DNA from 4 places in the Paenibacillus sp. CF095 genome. Region 3 is predicted to be linked to each of the others. Evidence: predicted binding sites of a transcription regulator. Region 3 holds the regulator's gene; each other region holds the start of a gene.

Region 1 (7,806 bases), 570 kb from region 3:
GAAGCTCTTCCTTGGTGATATTTGCATTTACCAAAGCCAGCTGAGAGGCCTGTTCGAGCAGTTTGCGTTCTCCCTTTTCCCACGTTTTCTCGCCGATCTCGAGGTTGTCGTAGACATAATCGAAATCAGATGACAGTGGACCCTCGCCTTCTTCTGGTCCTACAACTGCGGCTTTACCGATGATCCGCGGACGATTCTCAAACTGCCATGTCTGGCGACCCAATCGTTTCACAGGTGCCCACCTCCAAATCCCAAAAAGGCGTAAACAATCCCTACGACAAATGCTGCCACGACACCAAACACGATAACGGAACCAGCAAGTTTAAACATGTTGGCCCCTACACCGAGCACCAGTCCTTCAGCACGATGTTCCAGTGCAGCAGAACACATGGAATTGGCAAAGCCGGTAACCGGCACAGCAGTTCCTGCTCCTGCCCATTGAGCCATTTTATCGTAAACGCCGAGACACGTTAGAATAACCGATATGAGAATCATGACCGCCACCGTAGGACTGGAAGCTTCCTTCGATGTCATGTCGAAACCGGCCATAAAAGCCTCTTGAATGGCCTGTCCAATCAAACAGACGGTACCCCCAACCAGAAATGCTTTGAGGCAATTTTTCAGGATTGGACGAGGCGGCTCATGTTTTTTCGCGACTTTTTTGTACTCCTTTTCATCCATGGACAGGGACGATGATTTTTTTTCGCTTCCGGATGCAGATTGAGCTGGCAAGATACAAGACCTCCTCTATGTGAAAATGGTTCAAAGCTACGGCTGAATGCCAATGTGTGTAATCCTATATTCATTGTTTGTTAATAATCGGAAGGTTATGTATCCGGCGACAGACAGTATATGTTTCCAACAAGATCATGTTGTGGAAGCAAGATGGGAATACGCCGGTTCTGAGGACTTTTAGATACGTTCTATAAATAAAGAAGAACAATCACGAGCAAGATAAAAAGAACGATAAACAGTACTTTTTCCGTGCCCTCTTCTGGAGGCTTCATTGGATATATAGCTCCTTCCTATAAACAGACCAACAAATATTGAACAAAAAGAACATCACAAAATGATGACATCTCCTCCATATATTCATATTCATTGAAGTGGCATCAGGACTGCGACTACAGCGGATAGAGTCATGAAACTTGGACACGGTAAGCGCCCAAAACATGCCTTAAATACGTGACATAAACATGGACAATCACTTGCGCAAGGTTCATACTGTAATGTGACCAGTGGTTAAATAACAAGTCCTCAGCATATTAAAGTGCATGTTCAAAAAGATAAAAGACTTTTTGAACTACATCTTAAAAGGACAACAGGCGGGTAGCCGTTCTACTGTGACCTGAAATACATACCAACAGAGGAGTTGTTGACACATGAATGAAAAAACGATGGATATGTTCCGTACGTTGACGGAATTCCCTTCCGCATCCGGTTTTGAACGTGAGCTTCGCGGCTGGATGAAAGATAAGCTTTCCGCTTATACCGATGAGTTCGTCCAGGATCGCCTGGGGAGTCTATTTGGTGTATTACGCGGGGAGGAATCCGGTCCTAAAGTTATGGTAGCCGGACACTTTGACGAAGTTGGTTTCATGACTACAGGCATTACGGAAACGGGTATGGTCAAATTCCGTCCACTGGGTGGATGGTGGAGTCAGGCTGTACTGTCTCAGCGATTGGAAATCATCACACCGGATCGTCGCATTACCGGAGTTGTAGGTTCTACACCTACACACTTGCTGGACGAGTCCCAGCGGAACAAACCTGTTGATCTGAATTCCATGTATCTCGATATTGGGGCAGACAACCGTGCGGAAGCAGAATCCTGGGGCATTCATCCAGGGATGCAGATCGTGCCAATCTGTGAATTCACGCCGATGGCGAACCCGAAAAAAATCATGGCCAAAGCATGGGATAATCGTTACGGCGTAGGACTTGCACTTGAACTGGTTGAAGCGTTGCACAAGGAAAAACTGCCTAACACGCTTTACGCTGGTGCAACGGTTCAGGAAGAACTGGGGCTTCGCGGTGCACGTACGGCGGCCAATCTGATTCAGCCTGATATCTTCTTTGCACTTGACTGTAGCGCGGCGAATGATATGACAGGTGACAAACAGTCATTTGGACATATCGGAGAAGGCGCATTGCTTCGTATTTTTGACCCGGGTATGTTCACCCATCGTGGAATGGTGGAATATGTTCAAGATACGGCTTCATCCAATCAGATCAAAATGCAGTATTTCATCTCACCAGGTGGTACCGATGCAGGTCAAGTACACCTGAGTGGAATTGGTGTACCATCAACAGTTATTGGTATCTGCGCTCGTTATATCCACACCTCGTCTTCCATTATTCATACGGATGACTACGATGCGGCCAAAGAACTGATCGTGAAACTGGTCAAAGGTCTGGATCGGACAACAATGAATACCATTATTAATAACGCGTAACAGTTGACAAGAGACCTCCTAACTATTCGGGAGGTCTCTTTTTTATATCCACAACTATATGAATTGGACACATAGATTAATAGGCCGAACATTATAGGGAATTACACATAAGATACAATAACGGAAGATGAATTAAACACCAACCAGTGGGGGACCTGTTATGGCAGTGGGAAGGAACGGAAAATCAAATAAAGGTTCTAACAAAAAACCAAATGCTGCTAATACCCTCCTTAATGGAAGCCTTAAAGGGAAAAATCTCGAACTGATTGTAGCAGCGCTATTGGTGAGCGGAAAGTTGAGAGTGGATGCTGTCACGTTGTTTCGTGAGGCTACATTGGTTGTAGAATTGGTTGGTCAATATAAAACACTTCAAAAGGTCACACCCTCCAATTCAGACAAACTGGTACAATTCCTGGATGAAACTGGCGGCGATATGACGCTTAATGATGTTATACAGGCATTTCAACAGAGAATTAATTCTTAGTGGCCAAGAAATGAGGTGGATGTCATGTCCGAGTTTGACGGAATCGGATTTGCCGAGCTATTAATTGTGCTTATTCTTGTTGTTTTATTTGCATTTGGCTCTTCTGATCTTGACGGTTTATCAAGCACGCCAACAACGAGTTGACCCCCATAATCCTCTCATGGCTTACAGGTAAAAGAACAAAAAAATGAAATACCAGTCCTTAGACAGGACTGGTATTTGGTCATTACAGAAATAGCGGCGAGAATGCAATCCAGGCCAAAATAAGGGTAAGCACAATGCAGACATTCTCTACAACGGCCCCACGCTTGGTCCCTGTACTCATCAGATTCACCCGTATGCGCCACTTGAGCGGTGGTAACGGACGAATCCCCCGATTGGTTAGTGAATCGGCCAACAGATGCATCGCATATGCCGTGCCTCCCGCTACCCAGATCTCCGGTCCCTGCTGCTGGGTCGTGCTGTAAAGTAAGCCGGCCCATATTGCAGTTCCATATAAGGTATGCGTCAATCCCCTATGAGTTAGCGTGGTGCACAGCATAAGCAGGCTACCTGCAATCAGATTCCACGGGGCAAATGCGTGACCGTAGAACACCAGCCCGAGTCCAATCGCAAACATCAACACTTTGCGAAGCGACCGCGAAGGCAGGAATGACACGAGCGCAATGAGGATCGCAAGCAACAGGTTCCATGGTTTAGCATGAACATAGAAGTACACAAATACAGCTGTGGGCAACAGAATCGTCTGTAACAACCTGATCAGACTGTTAGGCAAGGCTCTGGATACCAGCAGCGAATTTGGCTCATCAATGTCAGGCAATAACGAACCAATCAGTGCAACCGTAACTGCCGGCGCTGTCACTGGCATACCGGCCAACTGCAGAACAGAAAGTGACACGCCTGTCCCGATAATAAGGTGGGATCTTCCCATCATGATGCAAAAACGTCCTTTCGAAGAAATCGGGAACAATACGGCCCAGTTCCGATTTTACAACGAAAACAAAATAAGAACAATAGTTCGCATTTCTTATTTGTATGAAAATAAATATAAATTTCTGTGATGGGGCTCACACTATTATATTTATGACTCTTCTATCTTTATTAGTGAATTAAATCACATAAACTGTCGTCAACTACTTGTATAATTTCAAATATAAACCACTAAAATTGTTGGTAATGTACAGCGTCTATCCAAGGAGGCATACACACATGAACGGAAAAAAAGAGAAACTCGTTATCATAGGTAACGGAATGGCAGGAATCAGTACCGTTGAGCAAATTTTAAAATTAACTACGCGATTTGATATTACTGTTTTTGGCACAGAGCCCTACCCTAACTACAACCGCATTATGTTGTCCTATGTATTGGAAGGAAGCAAAACACTGGATGACATCGTACTGAATGATCTCCACTGGTATCAGGATTATGGTATTACCCTCCATACAGGAACAACCGTAACCCGAATTGATTCGGATACCCATGAAGTTGTGACTGAAGATGGAACTCGCGTTCCTTATGACAAAATCATCATTGCGACTGGCTCCAATTCCTTTATTCTCCCAGTACCTGGACATGACAAAGAAGGTGTTGTCGGTTTCCGTGATATCGCCGATTGCAATGTCATGCTCGATGCCGCTAAACAGTACAAAAGAGCGGCCGTTATCGGGGGCGGACTGCTAGGCCTTGAAGCTGCCAAAGGTTTGGTACAACTTGGCATGGAAGTTACCGTAGTGCACTTGATGCAGGATCTGATGGAGCGTCAGCTTGATCCACAAGCTTCAGCCATGTTGAAAGCAGAACTCGAACGTCAGGGTATCCGGTTCAAGATGGGTGCGCAGACTTCCGAACTGCTGGGCGGCGAACGCGTTGAAGGGATACGTTTTGCAGATGATACGGTTCTGAATGTTGATTTTGTGGTCATGGCTGTAGGCATCAAACCCAATACGGCTGTAGCCCGCGAAAGCGGTATGGAAGTGAACCGGGGTATTGTCGTGAATGACTATATGCAGACTTCACTTGAGAATGTGTACTCGGTCGGGGAATGTACAGAGCACCGCGGGGTATGTTACGGCCTCGTTGCCCCATTGTTCGAGCAAGGTATGATTCTGGCGAAACATATCTGCGGGGTTGAAACGGCTCCGTATGAAGGTTCCGTAGTATCCACGAAATTGAAAATTTCGGGTGTGGACGTGTTTTCAACTGGTGAATTCATCGACAGCCCAGAGCACACCGTCATTTCGCACAAAGATGACTGGAAACGGACTTACAAAAAAATTCTGCTTCGTGATAATAAAATGGTCGGCGCTGTTCTCTTCGGTGACATTACGGATTCTGCCGAATTGCAGAAACTGATTAAAAATCAAACCGAAATGACCGAAGAATTGTATGGCTCACTCATGGGTACAGGCTGCGGCGGTCATAAGAAAGCAACCTCTGTTGAAACGATGCCCGAGGACGAGATCGTCTGTGGATGTAACGGGGTAACCAAAGGAACCATTGTTGATGTCATTACAAACCAGGGCCTTACCACTGTAGATGAAATCAAAGCTTGTACCGGTGCAACCCGCTCTTGTGGTGGGTGTAAACCAGTTGTGGAACAGATTCTGCAATATGTACTTGGTGACAGTTTCAGTACTGGAGCCAAACAGGGCATCTGCGGATGTACTTCCATGGGACGGGATGAGATTGTAGCCGAGATTCGTGCAAAAGGATTACAAACGACCAAAGAGGTCATGAATGTACTGGGTTGGAGTCAACCTGAAGGTTGTTCCAAATGTCGTCCGGCGATCAACTACTACCTTGGCATGATTGCACCAGACACACACGAAGATGAGAAAGAATCCCGTTTTGTTAACGAACGGATGAACGCAAATATTCAAAAGGATGGAACGTATACGGTTGTACCTCGGATGTATGGCGGGGTGACTACACCAGCGGACCTCAAACGTATCGCTGACGTTTCAGTCAAATATGATGTGAAAGCAGTCAAAGTGACTGGCGGTCAGCGTCTCGACTTGATTGGTGTCAAAAAAGAAGATCTGACCAAAGTCTGGGCTGAACTGGATATGCCTTCAGGTTATGCATACGCCAAATCGCTGCGTACGGTCAAAACATGTGTCGGCTCCCAATTCTGCCGATTCGGTACACAGGATTCCATGGCTATGGGCGCTCGCATTGAACGAAAATTCGAACGTCTGGATCTGCCAGCCAAGTTTAAATATGCTGTCAACGGTTGTCCGCGAAACTGTGCAGAGGCATGTACCAAAGATATCGGTATCGTTGGTAACGACGGAGGCTGGGAAATCTTCATCGGTGGTAACGGCGGTATTAAAGCTAGACTGGCTGATTCCTTATGCAAAGTGAAAACGGATGACGAGTTGATTGAACTGTGCGGAGCCATCATGCAATATTATCGCGAGACAGGTAACTATCTGGAACGGACGTCCGAGTGGGTGGAACGCATGGGTCTGGAGCATATTCGTTCGGTTGTCGTGGATAACCTGGAGGAACGCAAATCGTTGATGCAACGAATTGAATTTGCACTTGAGCATGTTGAAGAACCTTGGCAAAAAGCGATTCGCAATAAAGAAGGCCAAAGCAAAATGTTCCATGGTATCGAAGTATCGGCTCGTCCATAAGTAAGCTCGCAAGATTAATGCTGCCGGAATGTTAAATATAGATAAGGAGTGGTTTAAGATGACGACAAAACAATCAGGCACCTACTTCCCTGCCGGAGTAGTTGAAGAATTCCTGCCACGAATCGGAAGAGTAGTTGAAATTAAGGATCATCAGCTTGCTGTCTTTCGTGCATCGGATGGTACCATCTTCGCTGCAGATAATCACAACCCCCACCCTAAAGGTGGACCGCTGGCTGAAGGCATCGTGTCCGGGCATTATCTGTACGATCCGCTGTATGATTGGAAAATCGACCTGACTACCGGTCTTGTGCAAGCACCGGACAACGGTCAAGTACAGATGTATCCGGTGAAGGTAGAGAACGGCCAGGTCTGGATTGAAATATAGCTCCATTGAAACGTTCAAAGATTGATGCAAAATAATGGGGGAAACCGTGATGTATACACCAAGTGTTGAGGGAATTATTGAAGCTGCGGTTAAAAAACGGGATCAAATGAACGCAAGCCTGCCACGTTATATGGTTGCTGCCTTAATGGCTGGTGCCTATGTAGGGCTTGGCATCGTTCTGATCTTCAGTATTGGTGCTCCGCTCCTTGCGGCACAGTCACCACTGCAAACCATGTTGATGGGCATGTCCTTCGGACTTGCCCTCACGCTGGTCATCTTTGCCGGATCGGAATTGTTTACAGGTAACAATATGTTCTTCACCATGAGTACGCTGGCTGGCCGAACCACAGTGAACGAAACGCTGAAGAACTGGGGGCTCGTCTTTGTTGGTAACCTGCTCGGCGCAATTCTATTAAGTCTACTCATTGTCGGTAGCGGTCTGTTCAAAACGGCCACACCGGAACATCTGCTGTTTGTCGTCTCTGCCAAAAAGATGGCGGCGCCCGTGTCTGAGTTGTTCTTCCGAGGCATTCTGTGTAACTGGCTCGTCTGTCTGGCGATCTGGATGGCAGCTCGCTCCAAAGAAGATATCGCCAAACTTGTTCTTATCTGGTGGTGTCTGTACGCATTTATCGCAAGTGGTTATGAGCACAGTGTTGCCAATATGACTTTGCTCTCTTTATCCTGGTTGCTGCCAAACCACCCGGATACAATCACGATGGCAGGTTGGTTCCATAACATGATTCCGGTAACGCTTGGTAATATCATCGGCGGTGCCCTCTTTGTTGGAATGGCGTACTGGTATACTTCTCCGGTACGTAAAAAATCATAATTTTTGATTT
Region 2 (7,806 bases), on a different contig from region 3:
AACGTGGTCACTGGCGGCAACGTACTAATGGCGTTTTCGATCGCCGTGATCTCTGGATCTGTCAATCCCGGCAACAGCTGCATAATGAATCCGCCTGCGACAATAACGGAATTATCCGTGTCAACGAGCACACCAACGCCTACAGCAGAAGGTGTTTGCTCCGATTGAGCAAAGTAGTACGTAAAGTCTTCGCCCAGTTCTCCTGAAATAATAGGCACACTGCCACGATATGGTTCTTTCAGTCCCAGATCCTTCGTTATATTGATGAAACCTTCCGTTCCAACCGCGCCTGCAACGTCCAGTTTTCCCACACTATTGCTTGGCAAATGTACATGCGGATTAGAAACATATCCTCGTACTTCGCCTTTGGCATTGGCATCAGCTACAATCTGTCCAATAGGGCCATCACCGTTGACTTGTACCGTTAACTTCTCTTCACCTTTGAGCATTGCACCCATAATGGCTGCTGTTGTAACCGTACGCCCCATGGCAGCTGTAGCCGTGGGAAACGTATCGTGTCTTCTGCGTAGTTCCTCAACCAGTTCCGTAGTCTGGATAGCAAAGGCTCTTACCTTTCCATTCATTGCTGTACCACGAATTAACCGGTCATGCTTGTTGTTGTTTTCCAAGTCATTCAGCCTCCTTTGGCGTATCGCCATAATAGTAGTAACACAGAAAAAACGGCACAACACTTAAGCTGTAATCTCAGCCCGCTGTATGCCGTCTCTATGCTCACCTTTCCCGGTTCCGCTCATATATAATACGCAGCCCTTCAAGCGTAAGCAGCGGATCAACTTCCTCTATACTACGGGTTTCTTCTGCGATAAGTGTAGCGAGACCACCCGTCGCGATAACTCGGGGCTTCGCTCCCATCTCCTCGCGAATACGTTCTACAATACCATCAACCTGGCCTGCATAGCCAAATATAATACCCGCTTGCATGGCATGAATAGTATTACGGCCAATGACCTTTTTAGGTTTCTCCAACTCTATACGAGGCAACTTGGATGCCCGCTCATAGAGCGCTTCAGTGGCGATCTGAATGCCAGGTACAATAGCGCCCCCCAGGTAGTGGCCTTTCTCGTCAATACAGTCAAAGGTCGTTGCGGTACCAAAATCGACCACGACGAGAGGGCCGCCATACTTCTCAACGGCTGCCACTGCATTAACAATACGATCTGCACCCACTTCACGAGGGTTCTCATATCGCAGGTTCAAGCCAGTTTTGATACCAGGCCCGACAAGCAAAGCTTTTTTGCCTACATACTTCTCACACATCGCTTCGATTACATTCACCAGTGGCGGAACCACAGATGAGATGATGACACCTTCGATGTCACTTGCCCTGATGCCGGACATATGAAATAAATTATAAATCAATACGCCGTATTCATCCACTGTTGACTGACGTGATGTACTCAGACGAAAGTGGTGCAGCAATTCCCGGCCTTGATATACGCCGAGCACCATATTGCTGTTCCCCACGTCTACAACTAGAATCAAAGAGGTTCACCCCTCTTTCTTTTCATTTAAATCCAGACTAATATCCAGGCTCTCAAAGGAATAGGTTAACCTGCCAACCGAAATTACATCCACACCACTCTCTGCAATACCACGAATGGTCTGGAGGGACACGTTACCGGATGCTTCAACCTTCACATGAGGAGCCTGTTCACGAATAAGCTCAACTGCTTCACGCATCCGCTCTGGATGCATGTTATCCAGCATAATGATATCTGCCCCGGCTTGCAAGGCTTCTCTCACCTGCTCTAGATTTTCAGTCTCCACTTCAATCGTCATCGTATGTGGGATAACGGTTCGCGCACGCTGTACCGCCTCGGTGATTCCGCCTGCACCCTTGATGTGGTTATCCTTAATCATAACGGCATCGTACAGTCCAAATCGATGATTCGCTCCGCCACCCACGCGCACTGCATATTTCTCAAGTAATCGGTGGCCAGGCGTTGTCTTACGTGTATCCACAAGCCTGGTCTCAAGACCATCCAGCACATCCACGTAGGCACGCGTACGCGTAGCTATTCCGGACATACGTTGCAGCAAGTTAAGTGCCAATCGTTCCCCCGTAAGCAGAGAATGTGTACTTCCCTCTACCTCGGCCAAAATCGTGCCATGGGTAACCTTGTCTCCGTCTGTTACCTTCGGTGTAAATACAAGATCAGGATCAACGACCTGAAATACAAGTTCAGCTACGGTCATGCCTGCAATAACACCATTGTCTTTGGCGTGTATAATGGCCTTGGATTGGTTGCCTGCTGGGATCGTCACACTTGTTGTAACGTCACCTGCACCAACATCTTCACGAAGCCAGTTTTTGATTGATTCGATAAGCCCTTCATTATATCCATTCAGTATCATGACATCAATTCCTCCACAATCGCTTGTTCTCGCTGCTGCAGACTATGCTTCTGCCACACGATATCATCACGCGCCGGGAAATCCTCACGATAGTGAGCCCCCCGACTCTCCTCGCGGTGTAATGCTCCGCTGGTAACTAACCAGGCACAGGTCAGAAGGTTGGCATACTCCAGCTCTTCCTTATGGGTGAGAGTCTGATCAAAAAATTGCAATTCCTGTTGCAGCTTGTCCATGGCCTTCTGCAGATCCTCACCATTCCGGCGCAAGCCTACCTGACGAACCATCATTTTCTGTAGTCGTAAACGTCTTTCGGATACCGGCTTTTGCTCTTCCGTGATCTTATTGATCTTGTTATTCATCTCTACAGATGAAGGCGCAGCCCCTCTTACTTGTAATAAACCAAGCGGAGGAAGAGATTGAATACGATCAACAATTCTCCGCCCAAATACAATCGCTTCTGATAAAGAGTTACTTGCCAGGCGATTAGCTCCGTGCACTCCTGTAGAAGACACCTCACCACAAGCAAATAACCGGGAGATGCTGCTCTCTCCACTAAGATCCGTTTTCACTCCACCCATCATGTAATGGGCAGCAGGTGCAACGGGAATCCAGTCCGTTGTCATGTCCAATCCATAACGCATACAAGTCTCATATATGGTAGGGAACCGATGCTTGATCATCTCTGGTTGTTCATGCGTAATGTCCAAGTACACAAAGGTACTGTTGGTGGACTCCATCTCACTAACAATCGCTCGTGCCACGATATCGCGTGGGGCCAGTTCAAGCTGGGCATGATAACGATCCATAAAGCGCTCGCCCTTCACATTGCGCAAATATGCCCCTTCGCCGCGTACGGCTTCTGACACAAGGAAACGCGGGGCCCCCGGGTAACAAAGAGAGGTGGGGTGGAATTGGATAAATTCCATGTCACGAACAATAGCCCCAGCCCGATAGGCCATGGCTACACCATCGGCAGTAGCTACATCCGGATTCGTCGTGTATCGGTACAGTTGTCCTGCCCCACCAGAGCAGAGCACAGTGGCCTGTGCCTTCACGAACACTTGCGATCCGTCATCCTTCTGAACCAGAGCGCCAATGCATTCCCCTCGATCTGTAATCAGGTCAATAACAAAATGCTCATCCCATACTTCAATTCCGGGATGTTCATTCACTTCGACCGCAAGCGCACGTACAATCTCATATCCTGTTGCATCTCCGTTGGCATGCAAAATACGGCGGTGGCTATGCGCACCTTCCTGCGTCAACGCCAACTCGCCGTTCTCCAGATCAAATAAAGTACCCAAACGAATCAGTTCCTTCACTCCGTCCGGACCCTCATTCACCAATGCCTCTACCGCTTCGGAGCGGCATAAGCCCGCTCCTGCTACAAGTGTATCCTGCAAGTGGTAAGCAGGTGAATCATCCTCAGCAATAACCGCAGCGATGCCCCCCTGCGCATATCTGGTGTTACTTTCAAGTAATGACTTCTTCGTGATCATTAACACACGTTGTTGTTCACTTGCCTTAATGGCAGTAAACAAACCAGCAATCCCTGAGCCTATAACCAGTACATCCGTCTCTACCATGGGTAGCGCAGACAGATCAAAATCAACTAAATATTGCGGTATCATGTTATTCACCTGTCTTGGAGCAAGAGTAGCGCATCCTACTTTACCAACAACATGCGCTCTAGTGATTCTCTGGCTTTGTCGGCAACGGCCGGTGGCACGTAGATTTGCGGCTTCATCGTTTCCAGGCATTTCACCAGTTTCTTCAAGTTGTTCACCTTCATGTTGGGACATACGAGGAACTTGGTAGCAAAGTGAAACTGTTTATCCGGACTATCCAGACGAAGCTGATATCCTGTACCATCTTCGGTACCTACGATAAATTCCTTCGCTGATGAATTTTTGCAATACTCCAGAATAGCTGTTGTGCTGCCTACAAAATCACCCATTTCTACAACCTCAGGGCGACACTCTGGATGGACAACAAACTCTGCATTCGGATGCTTGGCTCTCATCTCCACCACATCTTTGACTGTAAGCATATCGTGAGTGTTGCAATAACCTTCCCAGATAATCATTTTCTTGTCTGTATGCTGCTGCACATAATGTCCCAGGTTTTTATCCGGTACCCAGATAATTTCGTCGGAATCCACCGATTGAATAACCCGGACTGCGTTCGCCGATGTACAACAGATGTCAGTCTCTGCTTTGATCTCAGCCGAGGAATTGATATACGTAACCACCTTGGCATTAGGATGTTGTGCTTTCAATTTGCGTAGTCCATCCACATTCACCATATCTGCCATTGGGCAGCCCGCACGTTCGTCCGGGATAATAACTGTTTTATTTGGCGCAAGAATTTTAGCGCTTTCACCCATAAAATGAACACCACAGAAAACAATCACATCCGCATCTGTTTGTGCTGCCTTCTGGGCTAAAAGAAACGAATCTCCACGGAAGTCAGCAACCTCCTGTACTTCGTCACGTTGATAATAATGGGCAAGAATAATGGCATTACGTTCCTTCTTCAACTCCATAAGCCGCGCACGCAACTCGCGGTTCATCTCAGCCTTGCGCTCTAAAGCCAGAGCTTCCACCTGTGATCCTCTCCTTTATCGGGACAGCGTCATGCGCTGTTTCGTGGGCTAACCTAAGTCGTTATCTTCGCTTGAGAAACGAATCACAAGCGGTTTAACAACTAATTTACACAACGTTCACGACTCTGTCAATAAATGAAAAAGGCCCGGAACAGTGCTGTAACCACCTGTTTGCTAACTGGTTCGCCATCTAACTCCCGTTTATCTTTATCTATCCTCTTTTAAAATAATGGATAAAAAAAGAGAGCCCCGAGGGCTCTCTTGATTTTACCTGCTATCCTAGCCAGATGTATTATGCATTAAGACGTTGGCTTAGTTCCGCCATCATCCGGGTTATTGTTATTACCCTTTTCCAGATTCGGAGCTTCGTTTGGAATATCTCCGGCTGGTGGCTCAGGCGTTTCATCTTTACCTTGAATACGGACACGCACATCTCCGATGTTGTCGATGATTGGCTCTCCGCCTTCAGTTGGTGTGCCTTCACCATCATTGTCATTCTCTGCTTTTGGAGTCAAAGAACCTGTTTCGATCAATTGCTTGATCTGATCCATTTCCAAAGTCTCTACCTCAAGCAAAGTTTGAGCGATCAGGTGCATCTCTTTTGAATGTTTAACAAGCAAGTCTTTACACTTCTCATAACAGTCATTGATAAAGCGTTGCATTTCCTGATCAATCTCGTAAGCAATGGAATCCGAGTAATTCTGTTCATGACCGATATCCCGACCAAGGAATACCTGTCCTTGTGAACTTCCGAATTGCATAGGTCCCAATTTCTCACTCATACCGTATTCCATAACCATGCTGCGAACAATACCTGTCGCTTGCTGGAAGTCACTGTATGCACCAGTACCAATTTCTCCGATGAACAATTCTTCAGCTACACGACCCCCGAGAAGTCCGGTTACTTTATCCAGCAATTCCTGCTTGGTAACCAGCATACGGTCTTCTTTTGGCAACATGATTACATATCCACCCGCACGTCCGCGCGGAATAATGGTCACTTTATGTACCATATCAGCATGTTCGAGGAAGTATCCTACAATGGTATGACCTGCTTCGTGATAAGCAACGATTCGTTTCTCGCGATCACTGATGACACGGCTTTTCTTCTCCGTACCAACGATAACACGGTCAATCGCTTCGTCAACTTCCTTCATGGAAATATCTTTACGATTACGACGCGCTGCAAGCAATGCCGCTTCGTTCAAGAGATTCTCCAAATCCGCACCAGAGAAACCTGTTGTACGCTTCGCGATAATATCCATCTTCACATCTTTGGTCAGTGGTTTATTACGGGAATGTACTTTCAGGACAGCTTCACGACCTCTTACATCAGGGCGGTCAACCGTAATTTGACGGTCAAAACGTCCTGGACGCAGCAAGGCAGGGTCCAAAATATCTGCACGGTTCGTTGCAGCTACGATGATAATACCTTCGTTAGCTCCGAAACCGTCCATTTCAACGAGCAACTGGTTGAGTGTTTGCTCACGCTCATCGTGACCACCACCAAGACCAGCACCACGCTGACGTCCTACAGCATCAATCTCATCGATAAAGATGATACATGGCGCATTTTTCTTCGCATTTTCAAACAAATCACGTACACGTGATGCACCGACACCGACAAACATCTCAACGAAGTCGGAACCTGAAATACTGAAGAATGGTACACCCGCTTCACCGGCTACGGCACGAGCGAGCAACGTTTTACCGGTACCTGGAGGACCTACGAGCAATACGCCCTTAGGAATCCGTGCACCTACTGCTGCGAATTTACGAGGGTCCTTGAGGAAGTCTACAACCTCAACAAGTTCCTGTTTCTCTTCGTCAGCACCCGCAACATCTTCAAATGTAACCCGCTTCTTCTCTTCATTGTAGAGACGAGCACGGCTTTTACCAAAGTTCATTACTTTACCGCCGCCGCCTTGAGCCTGATTAAACAGGAAGAAGAACAGCAGGAACATAATGATCAAAGGAATAAAGGAAGTCAGCAACGTCAACCAGATGCTGTCACCTTTCATTGGCTCCTGATGATATTGGAAATTGTTAGTTTCACTTGCAGCTACAAGCTCACTAATTGCCTCATCCGTAGGAGGAATATACGTTGAGAAATTTTCTGATTTGGCGCCATCAGGTGCCTTCTTGTATTGACCGGTCACGAGATACGTTTGACCGTTGAATTGAACCGTCAATTCAGAGACATTGTTGGCTTTGATCGCTGCACGCAACTGATCATATCTAGGATTATCGGTGGCTTCGCCGCCATTGCTGACGAACTGGACTATCCCCACCACAACTAAAAAAAGAATCAAATAAAAACCAGAATTCCGGATGAACCGATTCATCCCCTACCTCCTCTCGAGACACTTTAATTATTTTAACATAGCCCGACATGGCTTCTCAACAGAAGCCAAGAACAGCTCAAGGCTTGGGTCGGGCAGGATATTAGCTACTATAGACTTCCGGCTTCAAAATCCCGATATAGGGCAGGTTCCGGTACTTCTCCGCAAAATCCAAACCGTAACCAACGATGAACGCGTCAGGAATGTCAAAGCCTGTGTAATGAGCTTCCAACTCAACTTTACGACCTGAAGGCTTGTCGAACAGCGTAACCACACGCACCGACTCGGCACCGCGGTTTTCTAGCAGTTCAATCAGATAGCTGAGTGTAAGTCCGCTGTCGATAATATCTTCGACAATCAGAACTTCCCGTCCTTCAACGGATACATCCAGATCCTTAATGATTTTGACAACACCTGATGACTTGGTGGAAGCGCCGTAACTGGATACCGCCATAAAATCCATTTCAACAGGTACCGTTATGT
Region 3 (7,806 bases):
GCCCTCAGTTCACGTAATGTCTATCTTAGCGCTGAACAGCGTACACAGGCGTTAGTTCTGTCGAAGGCACTGCGTGCAGCTCAGGATGCCGCAGATACAGGTGCAGCTACAAACGCCGCAGATATCCGTCGTATTCTGCGCGAGCAGATTGCAAGCTCACCGCTTGCCGTTATCGACTACGCCGAGATTCAGGCTTTTCCAAGTCTGGAGCCACTCGCAGATCAGGAGGAAGTTCAAGGACGTGATGATCTGCTCATCGCACTTGCGGTGAAATTCGGAAAAACAAGATTGATTGACAATATAAGGTTGCAAAAATCGGAGGTACTGTCCCATGTTTAGAACACTGATGAAATCCAAAATTCACCGGGCTACGGTAACGGAAGCCAACTTGAACTATGTGGGTAGCATTACCATAGATGAAGACTTGATGGAAACATCCGACTTGATGGAAAACGAAAAAGTGCAAATTGTGAACAACAACAATGGTGCACGTCTGGAAACTTATGTGATTCCAGGACCACGCGGAAGCGGGGTCATATGTCTTAACGGGGCAGCTGCACGTCTGGTGCAGCCTGGAGATAACGTCATTATCATTTCTTACGCCATGATGTCGCAAGAAGAGGCAAATACTCACAAACCAACCGTTGTATTTGTAGATGGACAGAATAAACCTGTACAAACGATGAAACAGGAAGTCCACGCAACAATTATGTAATCGACTGGTAAGGAGAATGAAATCGGCCCTTGAAGCAAAAAATGAGTACAGGTCACTGCACTAATCCATTTTTTCAAGGGTGGGGATGCATCGATGTTCCAGCATGTTTTCGCAGAAATGAACGACATGTTAGATGAAATTATCAAGAGCTATCCTTCCGCTGAAGGCCTGAACAAACAGGAATTGCTGCAAAAGTGGAACTTGCTTAAGCGGATGAGTGACGGAATGCTGGATGAATGGCTGATGTTTGAAGAAAAAATGAGCCAGGTGAGGGAGCGGGAGATGGATAAGCCTGCTTCCCTTGAACCGGAACAGGAAGCTGTTACCGCTCTGCCTGAACTCCATCTGGAATGTTTCAGTCGAGGTCAGGGCTATTTCAAATTACAGATGTATCCGCAGGCGATAATGCAGTTCTCCCGGGTTGTGACCGATCATCCGGAGAGTGCATTGACTCGTTTTTACCTGGCGCTCGCGTATCTGAATTTGGAACAAATGGCGGAAGCCGGGACACATTTGCAGCAGATCATGTACCTTAAGGGTTCACCTCGCTTGAAAGGGCTTGTATGTAACGCCCTGGGCTGTATTCAAGCCAAGCTTGCGAATCCCGAAGCTGCATGTTCACTCTTTGCACAGGCCCTTCAGTATGACCCGACATTGACCGAACCACTGTACAACATGGAAGCTTGCAGGTTGAACAGGGGAAAATTGCAATATGCTAATCAGCTGACGACCCTTCATTAAGCGGGAATTCGGCGACAAAAAACGGTGTTCCCTCCTTTGGCATAGCGGCGGGGACACCGCTTTTTTGTCAGTTAATTTTCAAATCCCCTTTTTTTTGCTATGCTGTAACATAGACTGGAATGGAAGGGACCGTACATTGCAATGAAATTTGCCGTATTGGATTTCGAAACAACCGGCACGCAGTCCGACGGTGAGATTATACAGGCCGGACTTGCCATCATAGATCATGACTACAGCATAACTCAAATATATAGTTCTTATGTGAACCCTGGTGTACCGATTCCCCCGTTTATTTCGGGGTTGACGGGTATTACCGATGCAGATGTCGCGGACGCTCCTTCACTCGAAGAGATGATGATGGAGATGGTTCCGCTACTTAATGATGTGGTGCTTGTTGGACACAACGTCGCTTTTGATTTTCACTTTTTGCAGAATGCTCTTGACCGTTGCGGTTATTTGCCGTTCACTGGCCGCATTCTGGACACGATTGATTTTCTGAAGATCACATTCCCATCACTGGGTTCTTATCAACTCGGTTATGTGTCTTCCGAATTTGGATTTCAACATGATCGCCCTCACCAGGCAGACAGTGATGCACTGGCGACAGCCTATGTGCTGCTCAAGTGCCTGGATGAGTTAAAGGAATTACCGCTCATAACGATTCAGCGCCTCAGTGACCTGTTTGCACCAGAAGACAGTGACTTGGGCTGGTTCTTGGACGGAATGCGCAGTGAGAAGGAAGCAGAGCCGATTCAGGATCTGGACGGACATACCTATTATCGTCAGCTTGCTCTTAATGTAAGTGATTGGACCGATATTGGTGCACCACGCGATGAGCGGGAGGCTAACCCCCTTGATGGTGTAAGCTTCGAACAGTTTATGGACCAGGTTCGGGAGAACCTGAAGGATACGCTGGATCATTACGAAGAGCGTGAAGCGCAGACTCAGATGTTCAGCAGTGTAAGGCAAGCCCTGGATGAAGAGAAACATCTCTTGATCGAAGCAGGAACAGGCACCGGTAAATCTCTGGGTTATCTCTTGCCTGCTATTTACGAAAGTGTGAAGCAGGAACAGAAAGTTATGGTCAGCACGCATACGATCAATCTGCAGGAGCAATTGAGAGAGCGGGACATTCCGATGCTGACTCAAGTGGTTCCGTTCCCGTTTAAGGCTGCTGTATTCAAAGGACGTGGACATTACCTGTGCCTGCGCAAATTTGAACACAAAATCAATAAACGTGAATTCGCTACACCCAAAGAGGATTATTTCACAGCTGCTCAGATGATTGTCTGGCTCACGCAGACCGAAACCGGAGATGATGAGGAACTTAACCTTAGCGGACGCGGAGGGGACTTCTGGGAGACGGTACAGAGCGAATCCGAGTCCTGTCTGGGAAGATCATGTCCATGGTTCCGCAAATGTTTCTACCATCGTGCCAAACATGAGGCCGGGTTGTCTGATATTGTAATCACCAATCACTCCAAATTATTTACGGATGTGAAAGCCGCGCATCAGCTGCTGCCAGCCTATGAGAGTCTTGTGATCGATGAGGCACATCATTTGGAGGATGTCGCTGGTAAACATCTTGGAATGCATATGAAATATTTCACCTTGGTTCATACACTGACCCGCCTGTTTAAAGACAGTCGTAATGGTCAGCTGCCTATGCTTCGTTCCCAGTTATCCGGGCATGAAAATTCGGTTCAATGGGGCTCCATGGTGGATCAGATGTTCCCGCTGGCTGTTGAGGTCAAGGAACTGTGGGATCGTATGAGCGATGCCTTGTTCGGTTTGTTGCCTGAACGAAGTGATGCTTCACCGGGAGAGACGGGGCAATTTTCACTGCGTCTGAAAGCTTCTCAGAAACCTGCAAAATGGCAGGAGTTGCAGGATCTGGAGAACCAGATCTATGTGACTCTGGGCGATTTGGTTCGCAAAGGGGACAAATTGCTGCTTGAGGTGAAAGAGGATCAGGATGATTATCAATCGGATAGTCTGATCACGGACATTACAGGATTGCTGAAAGATCTGACCACATTGAAGGAGAATCTACGTTTCTTCATGCGTATGGATGATGCCAAAACGGTGTACTGGATGGAAGCCAGTGGTCAGTTCCGAAGTAAATCTCTTCAGCTGTATGCTGTACCTGTAGATGTCAGTGCACAACTTAAGGATTTATTTTTTGATAAAAAGAAAAGTGTTGTACTTACATCGGCTACGCTTTCGGTAGATAAGTCATTCCAGTTCATGATTGAACAACTTGGCTTGCAGGAAGCTTCCGAGAATAATCGGTTGTTAACTTCGATGCTGCCATCACCTTTCAACTATCGCGATCAGGCACTTCTGGTGATTCCGCGTGATTTCCCGAGTGTGAAGGGCAGTGTGGGTGATGCGCACTTTGTTAATATGCTGGTGCGATCACTCGCAGAGACGGCAATTGCCACGCGTGGACGCATGATGGTTCTGTTTACTTCATACAAGATGTTGCGACAGGTCTATGATCCGCTGAAGGAAGCACTGTCTGGTAACGACATCTCGTTGCTTGGGCAAGGCGTTGACAGTGGAAGCCGCTCCAAGCTGACTCGCAGGTTCCAAGATGCCAAAGCTACGGTACTTCTGGGTACAAGCAGCTTCTGGGAGGGTGTAGATATCCCGGGAGAGGCGCTAACCTGTCTCGCTATTGTGCGACTGCCTTTCCAGCCACCGAATCATCCGTTGGTGGAAGCCAAGAGTGAGCTGCTTCAGGAACAGAAGAAAAATCCGTTCATGAAACTGTCCGTGCCGCAAGCGGTCATTCGTTTCAAGCAGGGATTTGGCCGGTTGGTGCGTACAGCGAAGGACAGAGGAATTGTCATTGTTTATGATACACGGGTGATTGAAGCGTACTATGGTAAATTCTTTTTATATTCTTTACCTGGTCCCAAAATGGAACACATGCTCACGGAGCAGATGGTTCCACGAATTACCGAGTGGTTGGAAAAACCTGCTAATGAACAAAAATAATGGTTGTTTTGTTCGTTATATCATTGCATGACACTATCGTTTGGCGTTAAACTTTATTAGATATTTCCGTATCCGATTAAAGCAGTTGCACGTAAGAACTTATAACCTAAATTACAAGGAGCATTCTGTATAAAATGTCACGTTTATCTTTGAGTTTATACAGGATGCTCATCTTTTCATCTATTATTTTATCGTGGCCTTGGTAAGGGGGAGCAAGAATGAAATCGGATAAAATTTCGGAAGCGGTGGTACGCCGTCTGCCTGTATACTTGCGTTATTTGAACGAGTTGCATCAGCGTGAGGTGGCTACTGTTTCTTCTCAAGAGCTTGGACAGAGGCTGGATCTGAATCCGGCCCAAATTCGTAAAGACCTGGCTTACTTCGGTGATTTTGGTCGTAAAGGGATCGGGTATGATGTATCTTATTTGATTGAGAAAATTCGTCACATTCTCAAAATCGATCAGCAAATTAATGTAGCTCTGGTAGGCGCGGGTAATCTCGGTCAAGCCTTGTCCAACTACAACGCATATCTGAAAGACAACATGAAGATTGTTGCTGTATTTGATGCATATGGACCGAAAATTGGTAGCCAAATCAACAGTTTGACGGTAAAACCAATGAATGAATTGACGGAAGCGGTTAAAACGGAAAACATCCGCATCGGTATTATCACGGTTCCGGATACGGAAGCCCAAAATGTTGCGGATCAGCTTATTGAATCAGGAATTGAAGCGATCCTTAATTTTGCACCAACAATTCTAAAAACACCGCCGCATATCCGCATTCACCATGCTGACTTTACAACGGATCTGCTTAGTTTGGCCTATTACTTGGAGACTGGAAAGGACGACGAGGAAGATGACAACAAATAGATGGGTAATTCACAACGGCAAATTTGCCGTTAATGAAGGCGGCACAACATGGAACGTGGTTCAAGGATACATGGTTGTCGAGGATGACAAGATTGTGCATATTGGTGAGACATTGCCGGATGGAGACAAAAATTGTACCAAAGTGGATGGAAAAGGACTGTTCTTCCTGCCGGGTCTGATCAATACGCATGGTCATGCAGCAATGTCGTTGCTCAGAGGGCACGGAGACGATCTTGCGTTGCAAGTATGGTTGCAGGAAAAAATGTGGCCGATGGAAGCGAAAATGACTTCAGAAGATGTATATTGGGGAACTTCCCTATCGGTGCTTGAAATGTTGAAAGGCGGAACTACAGCTTTCCTGGACATGTACGATCACATGGATCAAGTTGCCAAAGTTGTGGAGCAATCAGGCGTTAGAGCAGCACTGGCACGTGGTGTAATCGGGCTGTGCTCGGAAGAAGAGCAACTGCGGAAGCTGGAGGAGTCGGCAGCGTTTGCACGTGAGTGGAATGGACAGGCAGATGGTCGCATTACAACCGTAATCTCGCCACATGCACCATATACATGCCCTCCTGACTACATAGAGAAGCTTGTGCAGGTTGCGAACGACCTGAACCTTCCTCTCCATACACATATGTCTGAAACGCTTCGTGAAGTGGAGCAGAACGTGGCTGATTATGGACTGCGTCCTGTGGCACATCTGGAGAAACTGGGCTTTTTCTCCCGTCCATCCCTGGTTGCACATGCGGTGCATCTGAATGACGAAGAGATTGAAATTTTGGCCCGTCATGATGTGGCTGTATCCCATAACCCGGGAAGTAACCTGAAACTCGCTTCCGGTGTTGCGCGGGTTCCTGCGTTACTGAAAGCAGGAGTTACCGTGTCACTCGGAACAGACGGACCGGCAAGCAACAACAACCTGGATATGTTCGAGGAAATGAGACTGGCTGCATTGATCCACAAAGGTGTATCTGGTGACCCGACGGCAGTGCCAGCAGGCGAAGCGTTACTCCTCGGAACGTCATACGGTGCCAAATCCATCTTCTTGAACAATACCGGAGCACTCCAGGTTGGCATGAAGGCTGATTTTATCGCTTTGGACATTGAACAGGCACATTTCTATCCACATACAGACCTGATCTCGCATACCATCTACTCGGCTTCTGCCAAAGATGTAGAGCACGTATGGGTGGATGGGAAACAAGTGGTGAAACACGGCGAATGTCTGACGCTGGATGAAGAGCGCATTTTGCGTGAGTCTCAATTGGCATTTGATGGTCTGCTTGCTCGTTAATTGCAGGACAGAGCATCATAGGGAAAGGAAGTTCGGCTTTTGAAGAAAAAAAAGAAGTGGATATGGATTTCGCTGCTTGCACTGGTTCTGATTCTGTTTGGACTTCAGCGTTATTACGTCTATGTCACACAGGACCAACGTAAGGAAGAAGCGCTCGCCATACAAGCAGCACAGAAGCAACTGGGCATTACATCCTATGATGAATTGCGCAAGTACATCTGGGGAGACAAAGAAGGCTCTGACAACATCTACTGGACACTGATCGGTAAAAATAAGGATAACCAGGATGTTATGGTCTGGGTTAAATTCGATGCAAACAATCAACCGGCTAAGGGTGCAAACGCTGTACACAGTGAGCTGCTGCAGAATGGCATGTCCGAAGCGCAGATCCGCAATCGCTTCAGTTCTGAAGTTCCTGCCGGCGAGATTAAGCGAATCATGCCCGGAGTTGTGAATGGAATATATGTGTGGCAAGTGTATTATAAAGACGGTACGCATAACCACTATCGCTTTTATCGTTTTAGCAACGGAGAACAGGTGGACCTGGTCTACACACTCCCGAACAGCTAGAACAAATAGAGTGACATAACTAGAGAATTAGAGAAATGAAAGAACCGGCAGACGGAAATCCGACTGAACCGGTTCTTTGTGTTGTCTGTAAACATTTTTGATTTAAATAGTTAAAATTAATAATTTATTCATATTTTCGCCTTCGAAAATGTATATACGATGTGATATACTCAGATATGTACTCAAAGTTACATTCAAAAACAAATAATCCTGTCGAAATTCTCGCAGGAGTCAATGTGCACATATTCGTATATACCAATAAGCCAGTAGGTTAGGCCAAAATCTGGGAGGGGTAATTCACTTGAAGCTAAAAGTATTGCCTATTGCTTTAACTGCCGTCATTTCAGCCGTTGTGTTGTTTGGAGGTTGGTTTGTATATCGTCAGGTGGCCGTGCAGAATCCGATTGAAAAGATGGTTACCCAGTACGATGGAGTCAATGACGTTCAATTAACTATTAACCGCAATGACGTACAATTGAAACTGGATCTGCAACCTGATGTTGATTTGGGCAGACTGGTACAATATATTCACAAAGAAGGACAGACGTTAATTGGAACACGTTCACTAAAGTTGGATGTTGTGGATCATTCCAGTGAAGCACTGGAAAGTT
Region 4 (7,806 bases), on a different contig from region 3:
TGTTAGCATACTGGATCGGGTATCCGCTGATGTCACCTATGATATAGGCATTACGGCACGAATTGGTCAATCTGAAGCTACAGCCCGCCCTAATCGCAAAGGGGGATCTCCGACTGCCAGTCAAGATTCGGCATATCAGGAGGAGTTAACCCGCCTTGCAGACAAGCTTGCTTATGTCATTAACCTGTTTATGATTCAGGATCTGGATCTGGATCGGGTTAACCGTGAACAGCTATTAAGCATTGATATTTTGCAGCATGGCAATGAGGTTCGGGATTGGGCGGCACGACAGGGCTCTGATGTATCCGCTCGAACGAACATGATGCTGGCTGCAAGAGCGTGGCTTAGTGGCGAGGGGAATGAAGAAGAGGCATTGGAGGCACTTTCCCTGGCAGAACGCAATGAACTTCAACGCTGGACGCGTCGCTGGCTTGCCGGAGAGCTGCAGGCTCATCCGGGGATCGCGGCATATGAAGCTTTGCCGATGGCTTTTTATCGGGGAGGAAGCGGCAGCAATCGGTTGGATTATCCTGGCCTGATTGAATTCATCCGCACCAATGCAAGTCGTGCTGAAGGGCTGTATCCATTCTTCGAATGGTCAGGAGATCATCGAATGTTTGTCCGGGGTTCCAATGCGCATAAAGGATATGCGGATGCCATCGTGGCGTATTTCAAAGCCCATGACCGTGAAGCATTCAAGTCGAAGTCAGCTTTCAAACCGTATTACGTGAGAGCCAGCAAGACAATGAAGCCGGTCTATGACCGTGCGAAGACGGAATTGTCCTCTCCACTGGTGCGGATGCTAACGGGTAAAAGGAAAAATCTGTTCGGATTACTCCTATTGATCCTGGTTCTGGGTATTGCTGGCGGTACATATGCATGGATGAAAAATTCTGTAGAGCCGCCGGCGGCATCCCCTCCATCCACCCAGGATCCTGCCATTCCGGCTGAACCTGAGGTACAGCTCGCGGAGCAGATTGCTTATATGATTCCTGCGAGTGAACAGGAGGGTACGCAATCACCTGCTCAACTGGTGATCCGTTTCAGGAACGATACGGGAAGCACTGAGTTTGAGCAAGGCAAACTTCAATTGACGATGAAAGATGGCAGTACTCAGGAGTTGGATACCACAGGCAAGTGGGAGAGCTTTAATCGGAATGAGGAGCCAGATAACCAAGTTCCTTCCGATAGTAGTTCAGGAAGTACTTCCGAAGGAAGCACGGATGGCTCATCATCGGGAAACGCGGGGAACGTAGAGCAGACGGAGGATGGCGATCAACAGGCCGATTCTTCAACATCGGGTGATTCCACTTCAGATCCTGCTACCGATACAACAACGGATACAGGTACGAATGAATCGTCTAATGCTGCGAGTGGAGACACGGATCAAGGTACGGATGCCGATCAAGCTACTGGTTCCACATCGCCTGACACATCTGTATCCAATGAAGAGGATGCGACCACTCCTGCACAGATGTCTATTGGAGAGGTAGATCGTCTCTATCCGTATGGATTGCAGATCGATCTTCCAGCAGATATTGATGCCGAGAGTATTGCCAGTGTGCAGAGCACTCAGGGTGGGATGACTGTAATCCAATTGATGCCACAGCCGAAGCTGTAAGTTATTTTATATGAACATGTTGCATAGATTCATTAAGTGTCTTTTGATCCAATAATGAAAAAGCTGACTTCATACCTTATTAATCGAGCGTATGTGAGATGACCTTGAACTTGAATTTCAAGGTCATCTTTTTTTATTTGATATGGCGGATATAGCAAACGCATGAAAAAAACTCACACATTCACAATTCAGACACAAAATTTGCGATTCAAGAGTTTGAAAAACAGTCAGAAGTGATAAAGTGCGCGGAATGAATGAGAAAAGGTCTCATGTTTACTTGAGAAAAGAGGGGGATTTCTGCTACAGAAAGACCAAATAAAGCACGAAAAGAGAAGAAAATTTGGTTTTTTATGTTGACAAATGATAATGATTATCAGTATCTTTAGTGTAGAAGATATTTGCGTCGGAAATCACAGAATTACAATTTCGTTTTTGTTGTCATAGCCGGATTACATAACCGGGATAAATGAGAGAGGGATGATCGCATGTTTCGTCTGGAGACGACCAAGCTGGATATCGCTTATGAGGAAAGACTAATTGTAGAGGATCTGAATATTCAGATTCCCCAAGGAAAGATCACAGCACTTGTTGGAGCCAATGGTTCAGGGAAGTCAACCATCCTGAAAACGATGGCACGTATTATGGCTCCAAAAGCAGGTAATGTATTGCTCGACGGGAAGTCCATTCATAAACAGTCCACGCGTGAAGTTGCCAAGCAACTTGCGATTTTGCCACAGAATCCAACAGCCCCTGAAGGTCTTACCGTTACTGAACTGGTATCGTATGGTCGCTTTCCTTATCAAAAAGGATTTGGCTCCATGCGTGCGGAAGACAAACGCATGATTGAATGGGCTATCGAAGTGACAGGCATGACAGAATTCCACGATCGTCCGATTGATCAACTGTCCGGTGGACAGCGTCAACGTGCCTGGATTGCCATGGCCCTTGCTCAAGAGACAGATATCCTTTTCCTGGACGAGCCTACAACGTTCCTGGATATGGCTCACCAGCTTGAAGTACTGCAACTGCTGGAGCAGCTGAATGCCACAGCTAACCGTACCATTGTTATGGTTGTACATGACTTGAATCATGCTTCCCGTTATGCACATCACATGATTGGTATCAAAAAAGGTAAAGCCATTGCTCATGGTTCACCTGTGGAAGTTATGAACTCGGATGTGCTTCGTGAAGTATTCAACATTGAAGCAGATATCGTGATTGATCCGCGTTCGGGTGTACCACTCTGCTTGCCTTACGCGCTTGCAGGTGAACGCCAACAAGCGAAGCCGCCGGAACAAATGGTCATGAACAGTGCGATGGTTCATGCTGGAGGACGGACAGAACCACGTGTTCAAGCGACAGGAAGTTAACGAAATGGGCCATATGTGGTCCTTACATTATAGAATGAAGCCGCTGTGCGCTATCGCACACGGCTCTTTTGCATTCAGGGGAATTTGCAACTCATGGGAGCAATGGGATATGGGCAGACCCGGGATTTGGTAATCGCATCGGATCAGGTCTATAATAATAGGACAGGCTGTGGGTTCATTGGTTATACCAACGTGCTCGCAACAGCCCAAACCAACATATGTCATGGGAGGAATCAGTCATGTCCGTATATTCATATCAGGCGGTAACCACCGCGAACCAAGAAGTCTCACTGGATCTGTATCAAGGTAAGGTATTGGTCATTGCTAATACAGCCAGCAAGTGTGGGCTGACCCCGCAATACGGTGAATTGCAGAAGCTCTATGATCGTTATCGCGATCAAGGCTTGGTTGTACTGGGTTTCCCTTGTAACCAGTTTGGAGGGCAGGAGCCAGGTACAAGTGAGGAAGCGGAATCATTTTGCCAGATTAACTATGGTGTGAATTTCCCGGTGTTTGCCAAGGTAGATGTGAATGGTGAGGACACTCATCCCCTGTTCCAATACCTGAAGGAGCAACAACCTGGCGTAGGTGAAACAAGCGACATCCAATGGAACTTCACCAAGTTCCTTGTTAACCGTGAAGGTGAAGTGGTAGGTCGTGTTGAACCAAAAGAATCTCCGGAGACAATGATTGCAGATATCGAGAAATTGCTCGGTTAATACATGAACGTTTGAGAAGCCTGTCCTTGCATGTGCAAGGATAGGCTTCTTTGATTATTTTATATAGAGTGGCTACATTCTCTTCACAGGTAGGGGTTGGCTTCAGGAGCAATTTGTGAGCGTTTACCAATTTAAAAATTAACACTGTAGCGGAAATGGAATGCATTTATGTTGTACAAGTAAAAGATGAATGTGGGAGAGAACTCTAACTTTATACGTCCATACTGAGTTCATACAGGGATCACGGAAGCCATTACATAGCATAAACCGACCCATATCCGGGGACAATGAAATCAATACAATGAAGGGAAGAAAGGCTTAAATACAGGGAAATAACCTCTTTCGACAAAATTTATTTGCACAACCTATTGCAATGTGAAAAAGATCACATTATAATGAGTGTATAAAGTGAAATAAATCACATACACAGTTTCGAATAAGAAGTGAAATATTTCACAACCGAAATAACGTTATATTCAAACTCATTTATATATTTCGAGGAGGAACTTTTAATGAAAATCGCAGTTATCGGATGTACACACGCAGGGACCGCAGCCATCGTAAATACCGCCAAATTGTACCCGGATGCTACCATCACCGTGTATGAGCGCAATGACAATATCTCCTTCCTATCTTGTGGCATTGCGCTCTACGTAGGTGGGGTTGTGAAAGACCCTGACGGTTTGTTCTATTCTTCGCCTAATCAACTGGCAGAGCTTGGTGTTGAGACAAAGATGCTTCATGAAGTTACAGCAGTTGATGCCAAGGGTCATACCCTTCGGGCTAAAAACCTGCAAACCGGGGAAGAATTTGAAGATACGTTTGATAAACTGATCGTGACAACGGGTTCATGGCCTGTCGTTCCGCAGCTTGAAGGCATCGAGATGGATAACATTTTACTTTGCAAAAACTACAATCATTCCAACACCATTATTGAAAAAGCCAAAGATGCCAAACGTGTTACCGTTGTAGGTGCGGGATATATCGGCGTTGAACTGGTGGAAGCTTTTCAAATGAACGGTAAAGAAGTTACCCTGATCGACAGTGTGGACCGGATTTTGAACAAATACCTGGACCCTGAGTTCACGGATGCGATCGAAGATACGTTGACTGGACGCGGCATCAAGCTGGCTCTTGGTCAAACGGTACAGAAGTTTACTGGTGAAAATGGCAAAGTGACTAAAGTGATCACGTCCAAAGGAGAGTTTGAAACCGATCTGGTTATTCTGTGCATTGGTTTCCGTCCAAATACAGAGCTGCTCAAAGGCCAAGTGGATATGCTGCCAAACGGCGCAATCATCGTGGATAAATATATGCAAACCAGTCAAAAAGACATCTTCGCTGCGGGTGACAGCTGTGCTATTCATTACAACCCAACAGGCAAAGCATCTTACATTCCGCTGGCAACCAACGCCGTACGGATGGGTACACTTGTAGCCCGCAACCTGGTTCGTCCTACGACACCATACATGGGTACACAAGGAACATCCGGTATCAAAATTTATGAGCAAAATATCGCAGGTACAGGAATGACGGAAATGTCTGCTGCTGACGAAGGTTTGATTGTGGAAGCTGTCTTACTGGAAGACAGCTACCGTCCGGAGTTCATGCCAACCGCTGAGAAACTGTTGCTTAAAGTGGTATATGAGCAGGCTACTCGTCGGATCGTTGGAGCACAGGTGATGTCTCAGGTTGATCTGACCCAATCGATTAATACGATCTCGGTCTGCATCCAAAACAACATGACCGTAGATGAGCTGGCCTTCATCGACTTTTTCTTCCAGCCACATTACAACAAACCATGGAACTTCCTGAACACGGCTGGTCTGCAAGCACTGCCACCGGTAGAAGTAAAAGAACCAGCAATGGTGTAAGCAAGCAGAATAGATGGTTGAACAGCGAGCATGATAAACGCCATACAAAGATAAGTCATGCTTGTCCGTAAATATGAGGTGTACACTAACTGCCAGGATTACGAAACAAGGCGGACGATTATAAAGGAAAAAGAAGACTGGCGAGTATATCGTCAGTCTTTTTTTTGGTTTTTTAGCTATAAAAGGCTTTACTATACTTTTGCTGACTTAACTATTTAAAGACGCTCTTAAAGCATATTTTTGAATAACATTGTGATAATTTACACAAAGTTTCACGTTGTACCAATATACAATTGAGATATGGCATTCAACACATAAACAATGAAATTCAGGTCGTTTTCCCAAACGATGAACAATGAAGGAGAGGATGAATGATATGGCAGCAAAAACACCTCTTGAGGTTGCACAATATACGGCGCAAACAGGTATGAAGAAGGCTCAATATCCGGTGTCTTCTGTACTGGTGCTTAGTTTTCTGGCAGGGGCTTTTATTGCGCTGGGTTTTCTACTGGATATTCGGGTAATTGCATCTGCTCCTGCTGAGTGGGGAAGTCTGGTTAATCTGATTGGTGCAGCAGTGTTCCCGGTGGGACTAATCTTGGTACTCATCGGTGGTGGCGAGTTGCTAACGGGAAATATGATGGCAGTTCCACTCGCGACGATTGCTCGAAAGTTATCCGTAGGTAATATGTTGAAAAATCTAACCTTAGTAACGATGGGTAACTTTGTTGGAGCTTTGTTTGTCGCATACGCGTTTGGACATGTGCTTGGTCTGACCGGAGAGGGTGTATATCTGGCGAAAGTGGTGGATATGGCTGGGCATAAGCTGCATGACGGCTTCCTGCAAGCTTTCATCTCTGGCATCGGCTGTAACTGGCTCGTGGCGTTGGCCGTGTGGTTATCTTATGCATCCGATACGATGAGTGGCAAGGTACTGGGCATTTGGTTTCCAACGATGGCATTTGTGGCGATTGGATTCCAGCACGTTGTGGCCAATATGTTTCTCATCCCGGCGGCAATCTTCGAAGGACATTATTCGTGGGGCCAATATGTGATGAATTTCATTCCGGTATGGCTCGGGAATCTGACTGGAGGTGCTCTGTTTGTAGCTGCAGCCTATTGGGTGGTGTACCTGCGCCAAGCTGAGCCGAAAGTGAAACCGGAGGTAGCAACGTCGATCGAAGCTGTGGAGACGGAAGTCAGAGCGATGTGGAGCAAGCAGGCGTAGCGGGGCATATATACACGTATGTATACACGCGAAATGGAACATTCATGTAGAAGTAAAGACGATTCTGGTCTTGCTCGGTTCATGGCGAATATGCTGTGATGGAGCAGGTAGGGATCGTTTTTTGGTAAGAGATCCTTGTGGATTTTAACCAAAATAAATTCGCCATGACAAGGTTCGGGGGAACGAAACCTGTTCATGGCGAATTTCGGGAGTGGTCCATGATATGGCATGAGGAGGAAGTGGGGAAACACTAGCCTAATGCCTTATTTTTAATTTACCCCTGAATTCTGAAGTTGAATCAAACTCAAAAACATTTTTTTGAAAATAATTTAAAGCCGCTATAGCGGCGAATATGAAGCAAAAACATACTGTTCTCTTTACGCGCTAACCTCGAAGAAGATATGATATAGGGATAGCTTTTAAAGAGGGGAGCCTTACGATGATCGATCAGGAGAATGGTATATTTGCGGCGGTGTGCCCGCTCGACTGTCCGGACACTTGTGGTCTGTTATTACATAAAGAGAACGGTAAAATTGTGAAGGTGGCAGGCAATCCGGATCATCCGATAACCAAGGGTGCCATCTGTAATAAAGTTAGGAATATGACTGAGCGGGTGTATCACCCCGAGCGTCTACAATATCCGATGAAACGTGTAGGAGCCAAAGGTGAGGGCAAGTTCGAACGAATCAGTTGGGATGAAGCGATTCGCGAGATTACGACCAAATTCACTGCATTGTCCGAAACCTACGGCCCGGAGAGCATCCTGCCCTACAGCTTTTACGGTAACATGGGTATTCTCGGCGTAGACGGCATGGATCGGCGTTTCTTCAATGCGCTTGGTGCGAGTGTACTGGAGCAGACGATCTGTAACTCCGCTGGAAATACCGGCTGGAAATATACGATGGGCGCCAACCGGGGTACGGTGCCGGAAGATACGGAGCATGCGGATCTCATCCTGGTATGGGGCGGTAATATCGTCAGTACGAATATGCAT

What was found. The regulator Rex, encoded in region 3, represses fermentation and respiration genes when NADH is low (regulators of the CRP and FNR family bind a similar motif). The targets are predictions, from matches to a motif close to TTGTGAAATATTTCACAA.
Region 1: a site for Rex is predicted at 4,043-4,060, ahead of nirB (nitrite reductase large subunit NirB). Genes of this name have one in related genera too.
Region 2: a site for Rex is predicted at 5,053-5,070, ahead of nadA (quinolinate synthase NadA). Genes of this name have one in related genera too.
Region 4: a site for Rex is predicted at 5,835-5,852, ahead of BLS69_RS21710 (formate/nitrite transporter family protein). Genes of this name have one in related genera too.

The regions. Positions count from the first base shown of each region.
Region 1 covers NZ_FMZN01000001.1:486,452-494,257, reverse strand. Annotated here, with positions in the region: gene spoVAD (stage V sporulation protein AD) at 1-232, opposite strand, end outside; gene spoVAC (stage V sporulation protein AC) at 229-732, opposite strand; gene BLS69_RS02125 (M42 family metallopeptidase) at 1,383-2,456, shown strand; gene BLS69_RS02120 (hypothetical protein) at 2,617-2,940, shown strand; gene BLS69_RS02115 (metal-dependent hydrolase) at 3,167-3,874, opposite strand; gene nirB (nitrite reductase large subunit NirB) at 4,150-6,579, shown strand; gene nirD (nitrite reductase small subunit NirD) at 6,638-6,964, shown strand; gene BLS69_RS02100 (formate/nitrite transporter family protein) at 7,014-7,796, shown strand.
Region 2 covers NZ_FMZN01000010.1:46,508-54,313, reverse strand. Annotated here, with positions in the region: gene hslO (Hsp33 family molecular chaperone HslO) at 1-659, opposite strand, end outside; gene BLS69_RS30760 (type III pantothenate kinase) at 733-1,503, opposite strand; gene nadC (carboxylating nicotinate-nucleotide diphosphorylase) at 1,510-2,376, opposite strand; gene nadB (L-aspartate oxidase) at 2,373-4,007, opposite strand; gene nadA (quinolinate synthase NadA) at 4,043-4,981, opposite strand; gene ftsH (ATP-dependent zinc metalloprotease FtsH) at 5,281-7,326, opposite strand; gene hpt (hypoxanthine phosphoribosyltransferase) at 7,427-7,806, opposite strand, start outside.
Region 3 covers NZ_FMZN01000001.1:1,053,077-1,060,882, forward strand. Annotated here, with positions in the region: gene panC (pantoate--beta-alanine ligase) at 1-339, shown strand, start outside; gene panD (aspartate 1-decarboxylase) at 332-715, shown strand; gene BLS69_RS04750 (tetratricopeptide repeat protein) at 809-1,456, shown strand; gene dinG (ATP-dependent DNA helicase DinG) at 1,598-4,459, shown strand; gene BLS69_RS04760 (redox-sensing transcriptional repressor Rex) at 4,678-5,331, shown strand; gene BLS69_RS04765 (amidohydrolase) at 5,318-6,625, shown strand; gene BLS69_RS04770 (cell wall elongation regulator TseB-like domain-containing protein) at 6,665-7,195, shown strand; gene BLS69_RS04775 (hypothetical protein) at 7,497-7,806, shown strand, end outside.
Region 4 covers NZ_FMZN01000002.1:540,712-548,517, forward strand. Annotated here, with positions in the region: gene BLS69_RS21690 (GAP1-N2 domain-containing protein) at 1-1,621, shown strand, start outside; gene BLS69_RS21695 (ABC transporter ATP-binding protein) at 2,107-2,991, shown strand; gene BLS69_RS21700 (glutathione peroxidase) at 3,231-3,710, shown strand; gene BLS69_RS21705 (FAD-dependent oxidoreductase) at 4,223-5,584, shown strand; gene BLS69_RS21710 (formate/nitrite transporter family protein) at 5,961-6,812, shown strand; gene BLS69_RS21715 (molybdopterin-containing oxidoreductase family protein) at 7,252-7,806, shown strand, end outside.